DNA from 2 places in the Streptomyces sp. NPDC042346 genome. Region 2 is predicted to be linked to the other one. Evidence: riboswitches for the same ligand, from Rfam matches in the RefSeq annotation. Region 2 holds a riboswitch; the other holds the start of a gene.
The links. A riboswitch is a leader RNA that binds a small molecule or an ion and turns the genes downstream of it on or off. The one in region 2 is predicted to bind cyclic di-AMP.
Positions count from the first base shown of each region.

Region 1: linked by a shared signal. The riboswitch ahead of ACZ6K0_RS21635 (M23 family metallopeptidase) and the one ahead of ACZ6K0_RS39840 (M23 family metallopeptidase) in region 2 are both predicted to bind cyclic di-AMP.

Region 1 is NZ_JBVJEH010000004.1:779,485-787,153, reverse strand. Features, by position in the region: gene ACZ6K0_RS21660 (MFS transporter) at 1-828, shown strand, start outside; gene lhgO (L-2-hydroxyglutarate oxidase) at 995-2,179, shown strand; gene trmB (tRNA (guanosine(46)-N7)-methyltransferase TrmB) at 2,498-3,217, shown strand; gene ACZ6K0_RS21645 (PrsW family intramembrane metalloprotease) at 3,288-4,601, shown strand; gene ACZ6K0_RS21640 (aldo/keto reductase) at 4,598-5,548, opposite strand; gene ACZ6K0_RS21635 (M23 family metallopeptidase) at 5,614-6,807, opposite strand; cyclic di-AMP (ydaO/yuaA leader) riboswitch at 6,819-6,965, opposite strand; gene ACZ6K0_RS21630 (PP2C family protein-serine/threonine phosphatase) at 7,167-7,669, opposite strand, start outside.
Region 2 is NZ_JBVJEH010000014.1:250,168-257,836, forward strand. Features, by position in the region: gene ACZ6K0_RS39825 (STM4012 family radical SAM protein) at 1-135, shown strand, start outside; gene ACZ6K0_RS39830 (STM4011 family radical SAM protein) at 144-1,010, shown strand; gene ACZ6K0_RS39835 (SGNH/GDSL hydrolase family protein) at 997-1,791, opposite strand; gene ACZ6K0_RS39840 (M23 family metallopeptidase) at 1,942-2,976, opposite strand; cyclic di-AMP (ydaO/yuaA leader) riboswitch at 2,981-3,142, opposite strand; gene ACZ6K0_RS39845 (tyrosine-protein phosphatase) at 3,530-4,351, shown strand; gene ACZ6K0_RS39850 (DUF6126 family protein) at 4,365-4,517, opposite strand; gene ACZ6K0_RS39855 (helix-turn-helix domain-containing protein) at 4,551-5,180, opposite strand; gene ACZ6K0_RS39860 (aspartate aminotransferase family protein) at 5,256-6,641, opposite strand; gene hpnH (adenosyl-hopene transferase HpnH) at 6,664-7,669, opposite strand, start outside.

The DNA.
Region 1 (7,669 bases), on a different contig from region 2:
CGTTCGTCGATGGTGCCCGAGTGCTTACGCGTGGACGCGGCGCCGCTGCTGCTCGGCTCGTACTCGGACGAGGTCGGCCGCGCCCTCTTCGGGGCGACCGCCGAGCTCACGCGCCTGGCCGGCTGGATGGCCTTCGACACCGGCCAGCAGGAGGCCGCCCAGCGCTACTACATCCAGGCCCTGCGGCTCGCCCGCGCCGCCGCCGACGTGCCCCTCGGCGGCTACGTCCTCGCCTCCATGTCCCTCCAGGCCACCTACCGGGGCTTCGCCGACGAGGGCGTCGACCTCGCCCAGGCCGCGCTCGAACGGAACCGGGGGCTCGCCACCGCCCGCACCATGTCCTTCTTCCGGCTCGTCGAGGCCCGCGCGCACGCCAAGGCCGGCGACGGGCCGGCCGCGGCGGCCGCGCTGAAGGCCGCCGAGGGGTGGCTGGAGCGGTCCCGGGCGGGCGACGCCGACCCGACGTGGCTGGGCTTCTACTCGTACGACCGGTTCTGCGCCGACGCCGCCGAGTGCTACCGGGACCTGAAGGCGCCCCGCGAGGTGCGCCGCTTCACCGAGCAGGCGCTGTCCCGGCCGACCGAGGAGTTCGTCCGCTCGCACGGACTGCGGCTCGTCGTCTCCGCCGTCGCCGAGCTGGAGTCGGGCAATCTGGACGCGGCCTGCGCGGCGGGCACGCGCGCGGTGGAGGTGGCGGGGCGGATCTCCTCGGCGCGGACGACCGAGTACGTACGGGATCTGCTGCACCGGCTGGAGCCGTACGGGGACGAGCCGCGCGTCGTGGAGCTGAGGGAGCGGGCCCGGCCGCTGCTCGTCGCGCCGGTGTGAGGTCCGGTCGCCGTGTCCGGAGCCGGAGCCGGAGCCGTACGACTGCGACTGCGGCCCGGCGCCGCCCGGATCCGCGTGACCTGCGTCTCGTGCGGTCCCGTGAGGTTTCGCGGGATTGTCAGTGGGCCAGTGCACTATCGGGGGTGGGAGGTGACAGGTGGCGCCGGTGTTTGACTGTGACGTGCTGGTGATCGGCGGCGGGATCGTCGGTCTGTCGACGGCGTACGCGCTGACGCGTGCCGCGCCCGGCACCCGGGTCACCGTCCTGGAGAAGGAGCATGCCCCCGCGCGGCACCAGACCGGGCGCAACAGCGGGGTGATCCACAGCGGGATCTACTACCGGCCCGGCTCGCTCAAGGCGCGGTTCGCGGTCGAGGGCGCGGCCGAAATGGTCAAGTTCTGCGCGGAGTGGGGCATTCCGTACGAGGTGACGGGGAAGCTCGTCGTCGCCACCTCGCGCGACGAGCTGCCCCGGCTGCACGCGCTCGTGCAGCGCGGCAGGGAGAACGGCATCCCGGTGCGGGAGCTCGGCCCGGCGCAGATCAGCGAGTACGAGCCGCGGGTGCGGGGGCTGGCCGCGATCCATGTCGGCACGACCGGCATCTGCGACTACACGGCGGTCGCCGGGCGGCTCGCGGAGCTCTCGGAGGCGCGGATCCTGTACGGGGCCGAGGTCACCGTGATCGACCGGCGCCCGTGGGGTGTCGCCGTGCGGACGGCGGACGGGCGGGTCGTGCGGGCGCGGGTCCTGGTGAACTGCGCGGGGCTGCACTGCGACCGGATCGCGCGGCTCGCGGGCGACGACCCGGGGATGCGGATCGTCCCCTTCCGGGGGGAGTACTACGAGCTGGCGGACCCCTCGCTCGTGCGGGGTCTGGTCTATCCGGTCCCCGACCCGGCGTTCCCGTTCCTCGGGGTGCATCTGACGCGGGGCATCGACGGCGGCGTCCACATCGGGCCCAACGCGGTGCCTGCGCTCGCCCGGGAGGGATACGGCTGGTCCGTCGTCCACCCGCGCGAACTGGCCGCCACGCTGGCCTGGCCCGGGTCGTGGGCGATAGCGCGCCAGCACTGGCGGTACGGGGCGGGTGAGCTGCGGCGCTCCGTGTCGAAGCGGGCCTTCACGGAGGCCGTACGGAGACTGCTGCCGGTGGTGGAGGAGTCCGACCTGCGGCGCGCGGCGCCGGGGGTGCGGGCGCAGGCGGTGCTGCGGGACGGGACGCTGGTCGACGACTTCCTGATCCGGGAGGCGGCCCGGACGGTCCACGTGCTGAACGCACCTTCGCCGGCGGCGACGGCTTCGCTGCCGATCGGGCGCGAGGTGGCGCGGCGGGCGCTGGCGCGGTTGTAGCTCCGCGGGTGGGGGGTGCCGAGCGGTTCGTCTCCCCCACCCCGCCCCTTCCCGAAACCCTGCCGGGGGCTGGTGGGGGGCAGGGGGGAGTTCTTCTTCTCCGGGGGCTGCGCCCCCGGACCCCCGCGGCGGCGGCTTCGCGCCGCGGGGCATCACAGACACCACCGGCACCTGGGTCCGCGACCCTTCCCTCTCCCCCGGCGGACCCCGGTAGTCGTGGGGCGATCGTAGGATTGGGGCATTGTGTCTGAGCAGCCAGAGAACAGCCCGCGTTCCGTCGCCGACCCCGTCCAGCCCGTCGCGCGGCGGGGCAGTCGGATGTTCGCCCCCGGTGAGGGGCCCCTGCCCGATCCCGCCGGGGCTCATCACGAGCGGCGGATCCGGAGCTTCCAGCCGCGCCGCAGCCGTGTCACGTACGGGCAGGCCGAGGCCATGCTGAAGCGGTGGCCCGACTGGGGCCTCGACATCGACGGCAAGCGGGTCCTCGACCTGGGCGAGATGTTCGACGGGCTCCCGGTCGTCCTGGAGATCGGCTTCGGCATGGGCGAGGCGACCGCGCAGATGGCCGCCGCCGACCCCGGCACCGGCATCCTCGCCGTCGACGTCCACACCCCCGGCCAGGGCAATCTGCTGGGCCTCGCCGACCGGAACGGCCTGACCAACGTCCGGGTCGCCAACGGCGACGCGATCATCCTGCTCCGCGAGATGCTCGTCACCGACTCCCTCGACGGCTGCCGGGTCTACTTCCCCGACCCCTGGCCCAAGGCCCGCCACCACAAGCGGCGGCTCATCCAGCCCGAGTTCCTCAGCCTGCTCGCGACCCGGCTCAAGCCCGGCGGCGTCCTGCACTGCGCCACCGACTGGGAGTCGTACGCCGAGCAGATGCTGGAGGTCCTCTCCGCGCATCCGGACTTCGAGAACACCCGCGAGGACGGCGGCTTCGCTCCCCGCCCGGACTTCCGGCCCGTCACCCGCTTCGAGGGTCAGGGTCTGGACAAGGGGCACGTCGTGCACGACCTTCTTTTCCGGAGGAAGTGACCCGGAGGAAGTGACAGGGAGTTCGTTACTCCTTCGCCCGGTGTCGGTGCGGGTCGTTAGGGTCGCTGACGTGTCGAACCCCGTCCTCGCCCCCGTCCCGCACCGGGACACCGAAGAGCCGGCCTTCCCTGTCGCCGCCGACCGGTCCCAGTGGCGCTACCGGCCGCGCCGCGCCTTCTGGCGCAGCCGGCTGGTCCGGGCCGTCGCCGTGATCACCCTGCTCGCGCTCTGCGCCCTGGTCATCCTGGCGCTGGTCCGCGAGCAGACCGGCACCCAGGGCTTCCTCGTCGGCCTGGGCCTCGCGGTGCTTCCCGTACCGCTGCTCATGGCCGCGTTCCGCTGGCTCGACCGGGTCGAGCCTGGCCCCTGGAAGAACCTGCTCTTCGCCTTCGCGTGGGGCGCCTTCGCCGCCGCGCTCGTCGCGATCCTGGCGAACTCCTTCGCGGTCCGCTGGATCGCGACGGCCACCGCCGACCCGGACTCGGCGGACACCCTCGGCGCCACGGTGATCGCGCCGGTCGTGGAGGAGAGCGCGAAGGCCGCCGCGATCCTGCTGCTCTTCCTCTTCCGCCGACGGCACTTCGGCGGGCTCGTCGACGGGGTCGTCGTCGCCGGTTTCACGGCGACCGGCTTCGCCTTCACCGAGAACATCCTCTACCTCGGCAACGCCTTCGGGGAGGACCAGCAGGTCGGCTCCACCGGCATCGGGATGGTGACCGCCGGAACGTTCTTCGTCCGGGTCGTGATGTCGCCGTTCGCGCATCCGCTCTTCACCGTGCTCACCGGCATCGGCTTCGGCTTCGCCGCGCTCGCGCCGCGCGGGAAGCGGCTCCGGCGGGTGCTGCTGCCGATCGTCGGACTGCTCCTCGCGATGGGCATGCACGCCGCCTGGAACGGCGCCGCCACCTTCGGCGGCCCCCTGGCCTTCTACGCCGTGTACGGCGGCTTCATGGTCCCCGCCTTCGGTCTGCTGACCTGGCTCGCGGTGTGGAGCCGGCAGCGCGAGCTGCGCACGATATCCGGGGAGCTCCCGGCGTACGCGGCGGCCGGCTGGCTCTCCCCCGCCGAGCCGCTCGCGCTCTCCTCGATGCGCGCCCGCCAGCTGGCCCGCGCCTTCGCCGCCCGGACGTACGGTCCTCCGGCGGCGCAGGCCGTCGGCGAGTACGAGTCCTTCGCGACGACCCTCGCGTTCCTCCGGGACCGGGCCCGGCGCGGTACGGCCGGGCCCGACTTCCCGGCCCGGGAGGAGGAGCTCCTGCACCACCTCTGGCAGCGCCGGGCGGTCGCCTCCCCCGCGCTCACGTACGCGGCGCGGGCGACGGGCCGGGTGTGGGCGCCGCCGCAGTACCTGGACTACGGCGGCTACAACCCGTACCGAAGCTAGGCGGTGGCCGAGGCCTCCGTGAGGAGCGCCAGGTCGGCCTCCGTCAGGGTGAGGTCCGCGGACGCGACGAGGGCCGGGAGCTGCTCGACCGTACGGGCGGAGGCGATCGGCGCGGCGACGGTCGGCCGGGAGGCGAGCCAGGCGAGGGCGACGGTGGCGAGCTCGGCCTCGTGCGCCTCGGCGACCGCGTCGAGCGCGGAGAGCACGGCCCGGCCCCGCTCGGTGTCCAGGTGGCCGCCGGCCCCGGAGGCGCGGACGCTGTCGACTTCGGCGCCGGGGCGGTACTTGCCCGTGAGGAAGCCGGCGGCGAGACCGTAGTACGGGACGGCGGCGATTCCGGCGCTCTCGACGGTCTCCAGGAGCGGGCCCTCGTAGGTGTCGCGCGAGACCAGGTTGTAGTGCGGCTGGAGCGCGACGTACCGGGCGAGGCCCTCGGCCTCCGCGAAGTCGAGGGAGGCGCGCAGCCGCTCCGGGGAGATGTTGGAGGCGGCGACGGCGCGCACCTTGCCGTCCTTCACGAGCTGGTCGAGGGCGGTGACGATCTCCTCGACGGGGACGGTCTCGTCGTCGAAGTGCGTGTAGTACAGGTCGATGTGGTCGGTGCCGAGGCGGCGCAGCGACTCCTCGGCGCCCGCCTTGATGGTGGTGGCGGAGAGCCCCTTGAAGTGGGGGTGGGCGCCGACCTTGGTGGCGACGACGATGTCGTCGCGGTTGCCGCGGGAGGCGAGCCAGCGGCCGATGACGGTCTCGGACTCGCCGCCTTCGTTGCCCTCGGCCCAGGCGGAGTAGACGTCCGCGGAGTCGACGAAGTTTCCGCCGGCGGCGGCGTAGGCGTCGAGGACGGCGAAGGACTGTGCCTCGTCGGCGGTCCAGCCGAAGACGTTGCCGCCCAGGGCGAGCGGGAAGACGTGCAGGTCGGAAGAGCCCAGCGTGCGGAGAGAAGTCATGGGGTGATCAACCCTCCGCGCCACCGGGCGTATTCCGCTTGGGACGTCCCGAGGCCTTCAGGGCCTCAGACCGGCAGGCCCTTGGAGCGGAGCCAGGCCGCCGGGTCGATGCCGTCGCCGCCCGAGGTGTGGACCTCCATGTGGAGGTGGGCGCCGGTGACGTTGCCGGTGGCGCCGACGCGGCCGATCGTCTCGCCGGTGGTCACGGTCTGGCCCGCGGCGACCGTCATGGAGGAGAGGTGGGCGTACCAGATCTCGGTGCCGTCCTCCATCTCCAGGACGACGCGGTAGCCGTAGGAGCCGGACCAGCCCGCCGACTTGACGGTGCCGCTGTGGACGGCCTTCAGCGGGGTGCCCGTGGGGGCGGCGAAGTCGAGACCGGTGTGGTAGCCGGAGGACCACATCGAGCCGGACTGCATGTAGGTGGCGCTGAGGGAGTACGAGGAGAGGGGCATCGAGTAGCTGGCGGCGAGCTGGGCGAGGCGCTCGGCCTCGGCGGCCGCGGCCTTCCGCTCGGCCTCCGCCTTGGCTTCCGCCTCCGCCTTCGCCTTGGCCTCCGCTTCGGCCTTGGCCTTCGCCTCGGCGGCCGCCTTCTCCGCCGCTTCGGCCTTGGCCGCGGCCTCGGCCGCCGCCTTCTCGGCCGCCGCCTTCTCCGCTGCGGCCTTCTCGGCGGCGTCGGCGGAGGCCTGCTGCTGCTCGGCCTGCTGGAGGATGCGGGCGCGGAGGACCTCGCCGGCGTCGGCGACATCGGCGGCCGTGGCCGTCCCTGCCTGCGGGGTGTACGTGGCCTGGGCGGTCCGGGCGGTCGTCCCGGTCCCGGCCGTCGTGTCGGCTGCCGGGGTGACGTACGTGGCGGCGGTGAGCGGGTGCGCGTTCCCGCCGGTCGCCTCGATGGTGTCGCGGATCTGCTCGTCGGCGTCGTCGGCGAACAGCTCGCCGACGCCGGGGAGGTCCTCGGCGGCCGGGAGGTTCAGGTCGGCGAGGTCCGGGAGGTCGGGGAGCGATATCGCGACCGGCGGCTTCTCCTGCGCGGTGGCGAGGCCGCCCGCGCCGACGGCCGCGATGACGCCGACGCCGAGGACGGTGGAGGAGCGGGCGAAGTTGGAGCGCTGCTTGACGACCCGGTGCCGGCCGCCGGAGCGGCTCTCGGCGCGGAGGGAGCCCTCGGTGGGATTCCACTCGGTGTCCGGAGCGGCAGGACCCGCACCACCACCGAAGGCATCGAAGGGGGCTTCGGGTGCGGGAGTGTTGGACGCCACGGAGGCGCGCTCCTTTCCTTCCTTCTCGCCTACCGGGTTAGCTGACGGGTTCGGAGCAGGAAGGTCTCCTACGGGCACGGTCGCACGGGTGCGAAGGGCCCGATTCACCCCAAGTAGTGGTTCCCCGGTTCCTTTTCAGGATTCGGCGCGTGCGCACGGTGCCGTCTCTTGCGACGGTTGTGACGACCGCGCTGCGTTATCGAACGTTAATAGACAGGGGGGTCCGATTCCAAGCTGTTCCCGGTGATCATTCATTGAATTGGTCGGGAATCGCCCGAGTTGACCCCCCTTCAGAAAGGCGCCGCCAAACCCCCACGATCTGACGTTATGTCAATTGTTATCGGAGTGACACTCCTCGACTACGCCTGGTGACCGGTCCGGTCCGGCGGCACCGGCGGCACCACCGGCATCGTCCTGCGCCTCTCCTGCTGCCCCGCCGCCGGCCGGCTCAGCGCGAGCAGCGCCATGTCGTCCGTCGACGCGCCGCCCGTGTGGAGCCGTACGTCGTCCACGAGCGCGTCGAGCAGCTCCTCGGGCCCCGGGAAGATGCGCCCGGCGAGGCGGGACGCCGGGTCGTAGAAGACGCCCGCCGTGTTCCGCGCCTCCGAGAGGCCGTCCGTGTAGAACAGCAGCGTCGCGCCGGGCGGGTACGGCCGCTCCTCGGCCCGGTCCGGCCACGCCGCCAGCTCGCCCATGCCGAGCGGCAGCGCCGGCTCCGCCGGATCCAGCACGTCCAGGCTGCCGTCCACGTACAGCAACAGCGGTGGCGGATGGCCCCGGTTGACGACCCGTACGGTCCCGGCGCCGCCCTCGCGGACGCGCGGGATCTCCGCCAGGACGGCCGTCGTGAACCCCTCGAAGG
Region 2 (7,669 bases):
GGCTGGCTCGACGCGGACGCCCCCGCGGGGCTGCTCCGGCTCTCGCCTGAGGGGCTCGCGTACTCGGACGGGCTCGGCCCGGAGCTGTTCTCGCCCGACGTGCGGGCCGCCATGGCCGCGTACGAGCCGAAGTAGGGGCGGGCATGGATCTGACGCTGCTCTACCGCGGCCCGCTCGCCTCCTGCGACTTCGACTGCCCCTACTGTCCCTTCGCCAAGCGCCGGGACAGCCGCGAGCAGCTGCGCGCGGACCGGGCCGCGCTCGACCGGTTCACCGGGTGGGCCGCCGGGCAGACCGGCGACCGGCTGCGGATCCTCTTCACCCCGTGGGGCGAGGGTCTCGTGCGCTCCTGGTACCGGCGGGCGCTCGTCGACCTGTCGCGACTGCCGCACGTCGAGCGGGTGGCGATCCAGACGAATCTGAGCTGCCGGACGGACTGGCTGGCGGAGGCGGACCCGGCGAGCGTCGCCCTGTGGTGCACGTACCACCCGGGCCAGACGCCGTACGAGCGTTTCCTCGGCAAGTGCCGCGAGCTGACGGACGGGGGCATCCGGTTCAGCGTCGGTGTGGTCGGCCTGCCCGAGCACCGGGACGACGCCCGCCGGCTGCGCGCCGACCTGCCGCCGCACGTCTACCTCTGGGTGAACGCGGCCGAGGGGCACACGTACACGGACGCGGAGGCCGAGGAGTGGACGGGGATCGATCCGCTCTTCCCTTACAGCAGACGGCCGCACCGCTCGGCGGGGCTGCCGTGCCGTACGGGCGAGTCGGTGATCTCGGTGGACGGCGAGGGGACGGTACGGCGCTGCCACTTCGTCAAGGCGGAGCTGGGCAACCTGTACGACGGTTCGTACCGCGCCGCCCTGCGTCCCCGGGCCTGCCCCCTCGGCGTCTGCGACTGTCACATCGGCTACGTCCACCTGGAGACGCTGCCGCTGTACGACGTGTTCGCCGGCGGGGTCCTGGAGCGGATCCCGGCCGGCGGCCCGTCGCTGCTCAGAGAGGCATGAGGTCGGGGCGCTTGGCCTCGACGTGGTCGCCCGAGCTCTCGCCGCGCAGCCTGCGCCCGATCCAGGGCACGAGGTACTCCTTGGCCCAGTGGATGTCGTCGCGGCGCACCTCCAGCGTGCCGCGCGGGGGGCGCGGCGGCCACGCCTGGTCCGGGTCGGCGGGCACCGGCAGGCCGAGGACCTGGGCGGCGCGCAGGGCGACGCGGGTGTGGCCGTCGGGCGAGAGGTGCAGCCGGTCGTCGTCCCAGGCCCGCCGGTCCTGCACGGACTTGAGGGACCACAGGTCGAGGACCGGGCAGTCGTAGCGGTCCGCGATGGACCGGACGTGGGCGGTGTACGTGGCGATCTTCCCGCGCAGATGCCGGAGCACGGGGATGTCGCGGGTGTCGAAGCCGGTGGTCACCATGACCGTGCCGACGGCGGAGGTCAGGTCCGCGACGGCGCGCTCGAAGCGCTCGGCCACGTCGTCGGGGTCCGTGCCGGGCCGGATGATGTCGTTGCCGCCGGCACAGAAGGTCACCAGGTCGGGGGCGAGTTCCTTCGCCCGGGGGACCTGTTCCGCCACGATCTGGTCGAGCAGTCGCCCGCGTACGGCCAGGTTGGCGTAGCGGAAGTCGTCGTGCTCCGGCAGCTCGTCGGCGAGCAGGACCGCGAAGCGGTCCGCCCAGCCGACGTACGTCCCGTCGGGTCCGGGGTCTCCGACACCCTCGGTGAAGCTGTCACCGATCGCCGCGTACGACCCGAATGCGTTCTTGTCTCTTGATCTCGAATCGTCTGCCACGGGAGCACATCCTTCCCTTTCGGATGTGACCTACGCGACCGTAAGGAAGGGTTGACGTCGGGTGACATATGCCACCGATAAAGATTCTCCCAAGCCGGAATACGCCGGCGGCCCGGCACAGGTGTGCCGGGCCGCCGGGGAGCGTGCGTGTCAGACGGAGACGCCGTGCTGGCGCAGGTAGGCCAGCGGGTCGACGTCGGAGCCGTAGTTCGGGGAGGTACGGATCTCGAAGTGCAGGTGCGGGCCGGTGGAGTTGCCGGTCGAGCCGGAGAGGCCGATCTGCTGGCCGCCGCTGACGGTCTGGCCGGACGAGACGGAGAGGGAGGAGAGGTGGGCGTACTGCGAGTAGTTGCCGTCGGCGTGCTGGATGACGACCTCGTTGCCGTAGGCGCCGCTCCAGCCGGCGGAGACGACCGTGCCGGCGCCGACGGCGCGGACGGTGGTGCCGGAGGAGGCGATGAAGTCGACACCGGTGTGGTAGCCGGAGGACCACATGGAGCCGGAGGCGCGGTACGGGGTGGAGAAGCCGCCGCCGGCGACGGGCGTGACCCAGCCGGACGCGGAGGTATCGGCACCCGCCGACTGAGACGACTGAGACGACTGAGACGTCTGCGAGGACTGCGAGCTCTGCGACTCGGCGGAGGCGGCGGCCGGGGCGGCGGAGCGCTGGCTGCTGCGCGAGGCGCGCGAGGTGTCGCCGTTCTTCTCGGAGCTCTGCGTGCTCTCGGCGGCGGCCTTGGGCGCGGCGCTCTTCGGGGCGACGTGCTTGGGGGCGGCGTGCGCGGTGTTCTTGGCGCCGAGGGTGAGCTTCATGCCGGGCAGGATCAGCGAGGGGTTCTCGCCGACGACCTGGCGGTTGTCCTGGTACAGCTTCTGCCAGCCGCCCGCGAGGTGGTGCTCGCCGGCGATCTTCGACAGGTAGTCGCCGCTGACGACGGAGTACGTCTTCGGCGCGGCCTTCGCGGCGGCGGTCGGCGCGGCCTGGAGGGCGGCGGGCGCCTTCACCTGGGCGGCGGCGCTGACGGCCTGGGCGGGGACGGCGGCCGGGGCGGCCTGCTCGGCGGCGTGGGCCCCGGTGGCGCCGAGGAGCGGAAGCGCGACGACGGCGCCTCCGGTACCGGCGGCGACGAGTCCACGCGTGAGCGGGTTGGTCCTGGTACGGCGGTGCTTACCCTTCGCGGGCATGGCGAATTCCTCTCCGGCGCCTACGAGGTGAGCTGTCGGGTTCGGACTGGAGATGCCCGGCCGCGTTCTCACGCGGCTTCACCCCGAGCCGTCCTGTGTCGCGGGACCGGCGTACTTCCTGGGTCCCCCGCTCCTGCCACGCATGGGATGAGTGCGGATTCCGGACGGTGGCAGGATTCGGCGGTCCGACCGGATTGACGGTGACGCTAGACGAGCGGGGTCGGAGCGAACAAGCCGCAGATTTCCCCCGGCATTACACGGGCCGCATTCCGGGCGGAATTCCGGTCACCCTCCGTCGATGACGGTCCTTCGATTTCCTTTTTCCGTACGGCAATTGCCGGGGGCCTTCGGCCACGATCCGTCACTTCTATGACCCTGCTCACGCGGCTCGGCCCATCTCACCTGCAAACAGGGCGCGTTCTCCCTTACCCCTCATTTCGGACAGATCGCCCATTCCCGTCCGAGGGGGTGCGCAGACCCCCTCCCACCTGGATGATTGTCCTAGGCACCGATCTCGCATCGGGCCCCCGAACGTCGACCCCCAGGAGCATCCGTGACGCAGCAGCTGCCGCAGGTCCCGCCCACCGAAGCGAACGAACCCGAGCTGGCCGAGGTCCGCAACTTCCGGGACGTGGGCGGCCTGCCGACGACGGACGGGCGCGCCGTGCGACCCGGGCGCCTCTTCCGCAGCGGCCACCTCGCCCACGCCACCGAGGCGGACGCCGCCTTCCTCGCCTCGCTCGGCCTGCACACCGTCTTCGACTTCCGCAACGAGGCCGACCGCAAGGTCGAGGGCGCGGACGTCGAGCTCCCCGGCGTGCGGAACGTGAACATACCGCTCAACGACCCGGCCGACGGCAAGGAGTTCTGGAAGCTGGTGCGCGACGGCGACATCGCCCAGCTGCGGGAGATCCTGGGCGACGGCAAGGCGGCCGCCCGGATGTCCGACTCGTACCGCAAGATGATCGTCGAGCGGACCTCGGAGCACAGCCGGATCCTGCACTCCATGGCGGAGGAGAGCGTCCCGGCCCTGATGCACTGCGCCGCGGGCAAGGACCGCGCCGGCCTCTCCATCGCGATCACACTGCTCGCCCTCGACGTCGAGCGCGAGGCGATCGAGGCCGACTACGTGAAGTCGAACGACCCGCACCGCCGCTACAAGGTGCGCCGCAGCTCCACCGCCGCGGACGCGATGTCGCCCGAGGTGATGGAGCTGCTGAGCCCGCTCTTCGACGCGCGGGTGGAGTACCTGCGGGCCGCGTTCGAGACGATCGACGCGACCTGGGGCTCGGTGGAGACCTACCTGACCGAGGGGCTCAAGCTGGCCCCGGAGACCCGTGAGCGGCTGCGGGAGCGCTTCCTCGTCGAGGCGTAGGCGCGGACCGCTCCTAGCTCTTCGCGCCCATCGCGAAGAGCAGGTAGAGGAAACCGGCGAAGAGGTGTCCGGCGATCAGGTACGCGAAGAGACGGAGGACCAGCCCCTTGGGGAACTTGCCTTCCCCGCGCTCCTCGCCGGTGACAGGTCGTGACTTCTCGGACATCTCGGTCCTTTTCTGACGAAGGGGCACGTGGGGTCAGCGTCGGTGCGGGGTTCCGTCGCCGAGACACAGCTCGGCGACGGGACTCTGCATCAGGGTGTGGACGAAGAGCAGCTCGGCCCCGCCGGACGTGGCGGCGCCGATGCGGTGCGGGGTGAGCGAGTCGAAGTGCGCGCCGTCCCCCGGATCGAGGACGTGGACGGCGTCGCCGAGCGCGAGCCGCACCCGTCCCTCCAGGACGTGGATCCACTCCTCGCCGGGGTGGACGCGCACGATGTCGCCCCGGGTGGCGTACGGCACGTGGACGCGCAGGCACTGGAGCGCTCGCCCGGCGCCGCCGGCCTGGCGGTAGATCCAGCCGTCGGCCTCGACGGGCTCGGAGCGGCCGGCCCGGACGACGGGATCGCGCTCGGGCGGGGTCTCGCCGAGGAGCTCGGAGACCGTCGTACCGTAGATACGGGCGAGGGCGAGCAGCATCGGCAGCGAAGGCTGCCGGTTCCCCGTCTCCAGGCGGGAGAGGTGGGCCGGCGAGAGGCCGGCCCGCTGGGCGGCGGCCTCCAGGGTGAGTCCCCGGCGGCGGCGCAGGGCCCGCAGCTGCGGGGCGACGTCGGGCAGGACGTCGGGGGTGGCGGGGTCCGGGGAGGTGTCCCCGGGGACGTGGTCCATGCGTCCATTGCGCCAGGATCATGCCTCTGAGGCAAGTTTCTTGCCTCAGAGGCAAAGATCGGGGATCCGTCCGGCTCAGCGCTGGGCCACGGCCTGTTTCACCAGGGTCCTCCCGAAGTCCCACATCAGCCCGCCGCCGCCGTGGGCCTCGTCCATGACCGCCGTGAAGGCGGTGACGAACCGGTCCACGTCCGCCTCGTCGACGACCAGCGGCGGAATCAGTTTGATCACCTCCAGGTGGTCCCCGGAGACCTGGGTGAGGATCCGGTGCCGCTGGAGCAGGGGCACGACGACCATCTGGGCGAAGAGGCCCTTGCGGGCCGCCTGGAGCATCGCCCACCGGCCGCGCAGCCCCAGGGACGTCGGCCGGCCGAACTCGATCCCGATCATCAGACCGCGTCCGCGCACCTCGTGCAGCAGCTCGTACCGGGGTACGAGCTCCTGGAGGCGCCCGGACAGCAGGTCACCGATCCGCCGGACGTGGGCGACGGTGTCCTCGCTCTCCATGACCGAGAGGACGGCGAGCCCGGCCGCCATGGCCTGCGCGTTCGATCCGAAGCTCGCCGAGTGGACGAGGACCCGGTCCATCGACGAGTAGACCTTCTTGAAGATCCAGTCCTTGCCGAGGGTGGCGCCGACCGGCACGTAGCCGCCGGACAGCGCCTTGGCGACGCAGACCAGGTCCGGTTCGACCCCCGGCTCGTGCTGGTAGGCGTAAAAGTCCCCGGTCCTGCCGAGGCCGGTCTGCACCTCGTCCGCGATCAGCAGCGCGCCGTGCCGGTGCAGCAGCTCCTGCGCGGCACGCAGGAAGCCGGGCGGCGCCTCGTGGACGCCCTTGCCCTGGATCGGCTCCACGACGAAGGCGGCCACGTCGCCCCGGCGCAGCTCCCGCTCCAGGGCTTCGAGGTCGCCGAGGGCGATCGCGGTGTCCGGCAGGAGCGGGTCGAAGCCCTCCCGGAAGCCGCGCTCGCCGTTGACGGAGAGCGAGCCGGTGGTGAGCCCGTGGAAGGCGTGGGAGCAGTAGAGGACCCTGGGCCGCCCGGTGGCGTACCGGGCGAACTTGAGGGCGGTCTCCACGGCTTCCGTGCCGCTGTTGCCGAAGAAGACCCGGTCGAGGTGCGGGCTGTGCGCGAGCAGCCGTTCGGCGAGCAGTCCCGGCAGCGGCTGGCAGTCGAAGCGGGTGAGGTCGGCGAGCTGGGCGTCCAGGACGTCGTGGAGGGCCTTGCGGACGACGGGGTGGTGCCGTCCGAGGCCCATCACGCCGAAGCCGGCGAGCATGTCGAGGTGGTCGACACCGTCGGCGTCCCAGAAGTGGGCGCCCTCGGCCCGCTCGTACACCTTGTCGAAGCCGATGGTGTGGAGCATGCGCGGCAGCTGGTGGTTGAGGTACTTGGCGTGCAGTTCGTACCGCTCGCCGCCGCGCTCGGCGAGCAGGGCCCGCAGATCGAACTCCTCGCTCATCGCCCGCCCACCTCCCCCGCTCTCACGTGCTGTTCCCGGAGACGGTCTCCCGGATCGCGCGCAGGGACTCCTTGAGGGACCCCATGGTGGCGAGGACGGCGGTGGGCTCGTAGCCGCAGTGCGCCATGCAATTGGCGCAGCGCGGGTCCTTACCGCGGCCGTACTTGTCCCAGTCGGTTTCCTCGACGAGTTCGCGGTACGTGGGGACGTATCCGTCGCTCATCAGATAGCAGGGGCGCTGCCAGCCGAAGAGCGAGTAGTTGGGAATGGCCCAGGCCGTGCACGGGAAATCGGCCTTTCCTTCCAGGAAGTCCAGGAAGAGCGGCGAGTGGTTGAGACGCCAGCGGCGCCGGTTTCCGCCCGCGAAGGCCTTCTTGAAGAGTTCGCGGGTCTGCTCGACGCCGAGGAAGTGCTCCTGGTCGGGGGCCTTCTCGTAGGCGTAGGCGGGCGAGATCATCATTTCGTCGACCTGGAGGTCGTCGTTGAGGTAATTGAGCACCTCGATGATGGTCTGCGGGGTGTCGGTGTTGAAGAAGGTCGAATTGGTGGTGACGCGGAAGCCGCGCCGCTTGGCCTCCTTGATGGCCGCCACCGCTTCGTCGAACACGCCCTCCTTGGCGACGGATTCGTCGTGTCGCTCGCGCAGGCCGTCGATGTGCACGGCGAAGGCGAAGTACGGCGAGGGCGTGAACTTCTCCAGCTTCTTGCGGAGCAGCATCGCGTTGGTGCAGAGGAAGACGTACTTCCTCTTGGCGACCAACTGGCGCACGATCTCGTCGATCTGAGGGTGCATCAGGGGCTCGCCGCCCGCGATGGACACCATGGGGGCGCCGGACTCCAGGACCGCGCCGACGGCCTGTGCGACCGGCATGCGCTGCTTGAGGACACCCGCCGGGTGCTGGATCTTTCCGCAGCCCTCGCATGCGAGGTTGCAGGCGTAGAGCGGCTCCAGCTCGACGATCAGCGGGAACTTGTCCCGCTTGCGGAGCTTCTGTTCGAAGAGGTAGGTCCCGACCCTGATGGACTGA